2 regions of the Bradyrhizobium sp. SZCCHNS2022 genome follow, and region 2 is predicted to be linked to the other one. Evidence: riboswitches for the same ligand, from Rfam matches in the RefSeq annotation. Region 2 holds a riboswitch; the other holds the start of a gene.

Region 1 (3,397 bases), 4.4 Mb from region 2:
TCGCCGAACTCGTTGACGATGATGGCGAGCCGGCGGCCGTTCGCCGTCTCGATCAGATTGCGCACCAGCGTGGTCTTCCCGGCCCCGAGAAAGCCGGTGACGATGGTGCAAGGCGTCTTGGCGAACGACTTCGTCATGGTGATACGATCTCTCGTCTTCAGCGCGGCTCTGCCAGAGCAGGCACGCGCGCAACGGTGTTCTTGCGGATGTATTCGGGACGCTCGCGCCACGCCGGCAGACCGGCTTCGTGGCGCTGATGCAGTTGCGCGAAGCTCAGCACGTCCTGCGCATGAACATCGGGATCGAGAGCCCCGAGCACATAGGTCCATTTGCCCGGCGCCGTCACGGCAACCGTGCAGGCCCGGTTGCAGTTGGACAGGCACTCGACGCCGACCACGGCAATGCCGGCACGTTGCTCGGCCGGCACGGTCTCGATCGCCGCGAGCAGGCGGGCCCCGGCCCGCGGCTGGTCAGGCGGCGCAGCTTCAGCCGCCTGCGTGCGACAGGTGACGCAGACGAACAGCGTCGTTGCGCCGATTTCAGATGTGGTCATCAATCAGCCGATCATTCCGGCTGCCGTGGCCGCGGCGACACCGCCGGCCAGCACGATCGCAGCGCCGGCCAGGCGCAGCGCCAGCGGCGCAATGGCATTGGCCTTGGCCGACAGCAGCCTGGTGCCGAGGAACGCACACGCCGCGATCACGGTCTGGATCACGAGAAGACCGGCGAGATAGGCGCCGAGCGGCGCAGTCTCCGCACCGACGATCGACTCGCCCAGCGCATAACCGTGCACGAGGCCCGTCAGAGCAAACAGACCGGCGACCGGTAGCACGCCGAAACGGCCGCGCATCACCACCACGAGGCCGACCACAACGGTCGTGAGGCCGACCAGCAGCTCAGCCGCCGGGATGTTGGCCTTCGCCACGTGAAGGCCGACACCGGCGATCATCGCCGTCGTGAACGCCAGCACCGGGGCGAAGCCGCGGCCGAGCAACGCCGCAACGATGCCGGCCCCCACGATGGCCGCCAGATGATCGATGCCGATGATGGGATGGGCAAGCCCGGACAGCATGCCCTGCGCGAAGGTCTGCGGCAGCTTGCCATCCATCATGTGATGCGCGAAAGCGGGCTGGGCGGCGAGCAGAAGCAGGCTCGCAATCGTGAAAGTCGTCGTGCGTGTGAACTTCATGGCCGTCTCCGTCGCTTGCCGGCTCCCCCAGAGGACCGGACGATGCGCTGCATCCGACGGCATCCCGCCCATCCCGGCGGGATCAGAACCAGCATCGCGACTCCCCGCGCGACGGGTCGGCCAACAGCAATGTCGACGGCAGGTCTCCTGGCTCTCGGGTCGCTGCGTGAAACCACCTTCCCGGTTTCCCAGTGGTGCTTTGGCCTCACACTCGCCGATTACAGTTGCGGGGGCAGCCACGGCCTTGGGTGTGATCCCGCACCGTGTTCCCTAAATCTCTCCTTTCGGAGAACCGTCATCTGTTAGATACGGGTCGCGCCAAAGCCCGTCAATCGGAATCGTCCCCATGGTCCCTGCCCCGCCGCCTCCCGCCCTGCCGCGCCTGACCCTGGTGCTCGGCGGAGCGCGCTCGGGCAAGAGCCGCCACGCGGAGGCGCTGGTCACGGCGAGCGCACCGCCCTGGACGTATGTTGCGACCGCGCAGGCGTTCGACGAGGAAATGACCGAACGAATCGCACAGCACAAGGCGCGGCGCGCAGACGGATGGCAGACGCGCGAGACCACGCACGACCTCGCCGCGCTCGTCCGCACGCACGATGCGTCGCCCACGCCGATGCTGATCGACTGCCTGACGCTCTGGCTCAGCAACGTGATGCTGGCCGACAGAGACGTTGCGGCCGCATGTGCCGATCTGATCGAGGCGCTCGCAGCCGCGCGCGGACCCATCGTTGCGGTTTCGAACGAGGTTGGACTGGGCATCGTGCCTGACAACGCGCTCGCGCGCGCCTTTCGCGATGCGCAAGGACGACTGAACCAAGACGTTGCGGCCCTTGCGGACCGTGTGATCCTGATGGCAGCCGGCCTGCCGCTGACGTTGAAATGACGAAGAGGATATGCCGATGACCGAGAACGCCGACGATTCGCGCCACAAGGCGAAGATGGAGAACCGCAAGGCCATTCAGGATGCCGAGGTCGCTTCGAAGACCGTCGAGAAGGGCCTGCTGATCGTCCACACCGGCAAGGGCAAGGGCAAATCGACGGCAGCGTGGGGCCTGATGCTGCGTGCGATCGGCCGCGGCTTTCGCATCGGCGTCGTGCAGTTCGGCAAGGGCGCATGGGAGACGGGCGAGCGCAAGGCGATCGCCGCGTTCGGTGATCAGGTCTCGTGGCACACGCTCGGCGAAGGCTTTACCTGGGAAACGCAGGATCGTGCGCGCGACGTGGCCGCGGCCGAGCGCGCCTGGGCCAAGGCCAAGGAACTGATGGCGGATCCCGCGATCCGGCTGCTGGTGCTCGACGAGCTCAACATCGCGCTACGCTATGATCACCTGCCGATCGGCGACGTCGTGGCGGCGCTCGCGGCGCGCCGTCCCGATCTCCACGTCGTGGTGACCGGCCGCAACGCGAAGCCGGAGCTGATCGAGGCGGCCGATCTCGTCACCGAGATGAACCTCGTCAAGCACCACTTCGCAGCCGGCGTGAAGGCGCAGGAAGGCATCGAGTACTAGGCTCATGAGCGCGCGCGCCATCATGTTCCAGGGCACCGGCTCCGACGTCGGCAAGTCCCTGATCGTCGCGGGCCTCGCGCGCGCGCTGACATTGCGCGGCCTGAAGGTGGCGCCGTTCAAGCCGCAGAACATGTCGAACAACGCCGCCGTCACCGCGGATGGCGGCGAGATCGGCCGGGCCCAGGCGCTGCAGGCGCGCGCAGCGCGGCGGCCGGTGACGGTGCACATGAATCCGGTGCTGCTCAAGCCGCAGAGCGAGATCGGCTCGCAGGTGGTGGTGCAGGGCCGCGTCGTCGGCAATGCCAAGGCATCCGCCTATCAGGCGATGAAGCCGCAATTGATGCATGCCGTGCTCGACAGCTTTCATCTCCTGGCGGTCGATACCGATATTGTGCTGGTGGAGGGCGCGGGCTCGGCGTCCGAGATCAACCTGCGCGCCGGTGACATTGCCAACATGGGCTTTGCGCAAGCGGCGCAGATTCCCGTGGTGCTGATCGGCGACATCGACCGCGGCGGCGTCATTGCAAGCCTGGTCGGCACCAAGGCCGTGATCGCGCCTGACGATGCGGCGCGCATCACGGGATTCCTGGTCAATCGATTTCGCGGCGATCCCGCCTTGTTCGCCTCGGGCATGAACGAGATCGCGACGCGAACCGGCTGGGCGGCGCTCGGGCTGGTTCCGCATTTTGCGGATGCACAC
Region 2 (3,397 bases):
CTTCAGGTCTGGATTGGCGAAGAAGTTGAACGCCGGAAAATCCTGGTGCAGCTGGCTCAAGGTCGGCGCCTTGAAGCCGGTGCCGTAGCTCGCCTTCAGCTTGGTCTCGGTGACCGGCAGGATCATCGCCGGCGCGATACGGTAGGTGCCGTGCCCGCCGAACTGGTCGTTGACGTCGTTGCGCAGGCTCGCCACCACGAACCAGCGCCTGGCAAATTCCGTCTGCAGCTCGATGAAGCCGGCCTTGTTGCCGTTCTCTGCGGAAAGATCAGCTGTCTTCAGCCGTTCGGTCTGTTGCTCCAGGCCGACGATGAGGTTGTTGTGCGGCGCCAGCTCGGTCACCGCATGCCAGTCATATTTGATGCGCTCGCCGGTGGCGACCGCGGCCACGGGATTGCCGGCCGTGAGATCGGACGACCGATTGTTCACATAGTTGACGCCGAAATAGTTCCTGATGCGGCCGCCGAGCAGCGACCACACCGCTTCCTCGCGCGTCGCCAGCTGGCGAACGGTGTGATTGCTCCTGACAGCATCGGGAACGCTGGGAAAGCCGCTGTCGCCGGTGAACAGCAGGGTGGCGTCGGTGGTGCGGACCACTGAATTCAGCGTCCATGCCTCGTTGAGGTCGACGCCGAGCTTGGCCGAGGCGGTGACGTTGTCGTAGGTGTTGCCGATCGCCTTCTGCCCCGCGGGCAGCAATTGCCATGGCGTCACCGGCACGTCGCCGGCGTGCAGATGCGCGACATTGACCGCGTAGTTGACGTTGGCCTGCGAGCCGCTCAGTCCGGCGCTCTGGTTGAACGTCTTGAACGACCCGCTCTCGACCGAGGCGGTCGCCCGCGCCGGCCCGTCGCCCTTGCGGGTGATCACCGAGATCACGCCGCCGATCGCATCGGAGCCGTAGAGGCCGCTCTGCGGCCCGCGCAGCACCTCGAATTGCTGGATGTCGGCGGCCAAGAGATGCGCAAAGTCGAACGCGCCATTGCCGTTGGTGACGTCGCCGACGTCGATGCCGTCGATGATCAGCTTGGTGTGATTGGCATTGGTGCCGCGCACGAAGACGTTGGTCTGGCCGCCCGGGCCGCCGGCCTGCACGACGTTCAGTCCCGGGACCGTGCTCAGGATGTCCGGCACGGTGCGGGCCTGCTGGGTGGCAATGTCCCTGTCGGTCACGATCGTGATCGCATTCGCGACGTTGGCGACCGGCGTCACGATCCCGGTCGGACTGACCGCGACCCGTGTGCCGACCGGAGCAGCCGGCTTTGCCGCCGGCATCTGCCGATGCGCGGCGTTGCCGGTTCTGCGGGGCATGGCCGGTTTCGCAGCGATCGGCTTGCGCGGCGGGTCGACCTCGACCGGGGGCAGCAGGTCGGGCGAGGCGGATTGCTGCGCGGCGGCTGGGAGAGCACCGAGCATGGCGAATGACGAGAGGACGCAGAACGACGACAGAATGGCGCGGCGGCGCCTGGCATGGGGAACGGGAGACACGAGTGACCTCGGCATGACGTCAGTGGCACGTCACCGCGAACGAGGTCTCATGCAGGCCGTGGTGGGCCTGCCTGAAAACGATGCCAATAACGCCCCGACCGGCATCCTCGCGTGTGACCACGGCTGACGGCAGGTCTCCTGGCTCGCGGGTCGTCACCTCCACGTCGCCTTCCCGGGACCGAGATTTCCCAGTGGCATCTGACGCGAGATTCGCCGCTTACAGTTGCGGGGGCAGCTGCGGCCTTCGATCACGTCGCTTGCGCGAGGCGTCCGGCACCGCATTCCCTTTTGAGCCCCGGTCGAGGGGCACCGTCACGATCACCGTAGAAGCGCGCCTGTGGCGGAGTCAATCGCCGGCGGGAGCAAGCCCTGATCGATCCCCTCAATTGCCGACCGCGCGATCGACGAGACATCCACTCGAATTTCCACAATGGAAAACTACCTGAGATTGTGATCGGCTTCATACATCTCCCCTGGCTGCATGGGAGAGAAGGCGTCGTCGCCGGGTGTCCTCCCGGAGATCATCGATAGGAGCCCGTCATGAGCCGCCCGAACATCCTGCTCGTCACCTGTGATCAGTATCGCTTCCCGCGTTTCTCCTATGGTGCCGATCACGGCTTCGCCGAGCCCTTGAAGCGCATCCTCGGCTTCAGCGAGGACATCGGTGTCGACAACCCTTACGCCAAATTCTTTCCGGGCCTGCTGCGGCTGCGGCGCAATGCGGTGCTGCTGCGCAATCACACCATTGCCGCCAGCGCCTGCACGCCGAGCCGCGCCACCATCTATACCGGGCAGTACGGCACCAAGACCGGCGTCACCCAGACCGACGGCCTGTTCAAGAACGGCGACTCGCCGAACTTCCCCTGGCTCGCGGCCGACGGCATTCCCACCCTCGGCAATTGGATGCGCGAGGCAGGCTACGCCACGCATTATTTCGGCAAATGGCACGTCAGCAATCCGCCGGACCATTCGCTGCAGCGCTATGGCTTCGACAATTGGGAGCAGTCCTATCCCGAGCCGCATGGCGCGCAGACCAACAATCTCGGGCTCTATCGCGACGCCGGCTTCACCGATTCCGTCTGTGCCTTCATCCGCCGCCAGGCGCTCGCGCTCAACTACAACCGCGTCGTGGCCGAAGCCGATGCGCGCGATCCGGATGCGGCGGCCCCCGATCCCTCCGACGTCAAGCCGTGGTTTGCCGTGGCGTCGTTCGTCAATCCGCACGATATCGCGACCTATCCGGCCGTGATCAGCCAGGCGCTGCCGTCGCCGGATCAGTCCGGCAAGCAGCAATCGGTGTTCGGCCCGCTCACCGTGCCGCTGGAAGGGCAGGGTACGCCGCCGCCGACCGCCGGAACGGCCGTGGTCCCGCTCAATCCGCTCGACTTTCCGCAAGACAGCGCCCATGCGCCGCCGACCATGAACGAGACGCTCGCCGGCAAGCCGTCATGCCAGCACGATTACGCCTACAAGATGGGTTTGGCGCTGGCGGCCAAGACCGGCTACAACGCGCTGTCCGGCAAGGACAAGGGCGACTCCAATGCCGCCGTCGATCTCGCGCTGCGCAGCTCGATCCCGTTCCAGCTCACCGATCATCCCGACGAGGCCTGCCGCAAGTTCATCCAGCTCTATGCCTGGCTGCATGCGGTGGTCGATGCCCATATCGACCAGGTGCTGCAGACGCTGGAGGAGACGGGGCAGGCGTCCAACACCATCGTCGTCTTCTTCAGCGACCACGGCGAATACGCCGCCGCCCACGGCATGATGATGGAGAAGTGGCACGCCGCCTATCAGGAGGCGCTGCACGTGCCGGTCGTGGTGCAGTTTCCGCCCGGCCGCCACGACAAGCCATTGCGGGCAAGCGATGCGCTGACCAGCCACATCGACATGCTGCCGACGGTGCTTGGCC

The links. Region 2 has a riboswitch for cobalamin ahead of QXZ94_RS34155 (TonB-dependent receptor domain-containing protein). Riboswitches for the same ligand answer to the same signal wherever they lie in the genome.
Region 1: another riboswitch for cobalamin. It lies ahead of QXZ94_RS14340 (HupE/UreJ family protein); the one in region 2 lies ahead of QXZ94_RS34155 (TonB-dependent receptor domain-containing protein).

What each region holds. Positions count from the first base shown of each region.
Region 1 is NZ_JAUHHZ010000001.1:3,221,684-3,225,080, forward strand. Features, by position in the region: gene cobW (cobalamin biosynthesis protein CobW) at 1-137, opposite strand, end outside; gene QXZ94_RS14335 (DUF1636 domain-containing protein) at 158-553, opposite strand; gene QXZ94_RS14340 (HupE/UreJ family protein) at 557-1,189, opposite strand; cobalamin riboswitch at 1,309-1,501, opposite strand; gene cobU (bifunctional adenosylcobinamide kinase/adenosylcobinamide-phosphate guanylyltransferase) at 1,536-2,072, shown strand; gene cobO (cob(I)yrinic acid a,c-diamide adenosyltransferase) at 2,089-2,697, shown strand; gene QXZ94_RS14355 (cobyric acid synthase) at 2,702-3,397, shown strand, end outside.
Region 2 is NZ_JAUHHZ010000001.1:7,648,212-7,651,608, forward strand. Features, by position in the region: gene QXZ94_RS34155 (TonB-dependent receptor domain-containing protein) at 1-1,503, opposite strand, end outside; gene QXZ94_RS34160 (hypothetical protein) at 1,415-1,615, shown strand; cobalamin riboswitch at 1,599-1,817, opposite strand; gene QXZ94_RS34165 (sulfatase-like hydrolase/transferase) at 2,029-3,397, shown strand, end outside.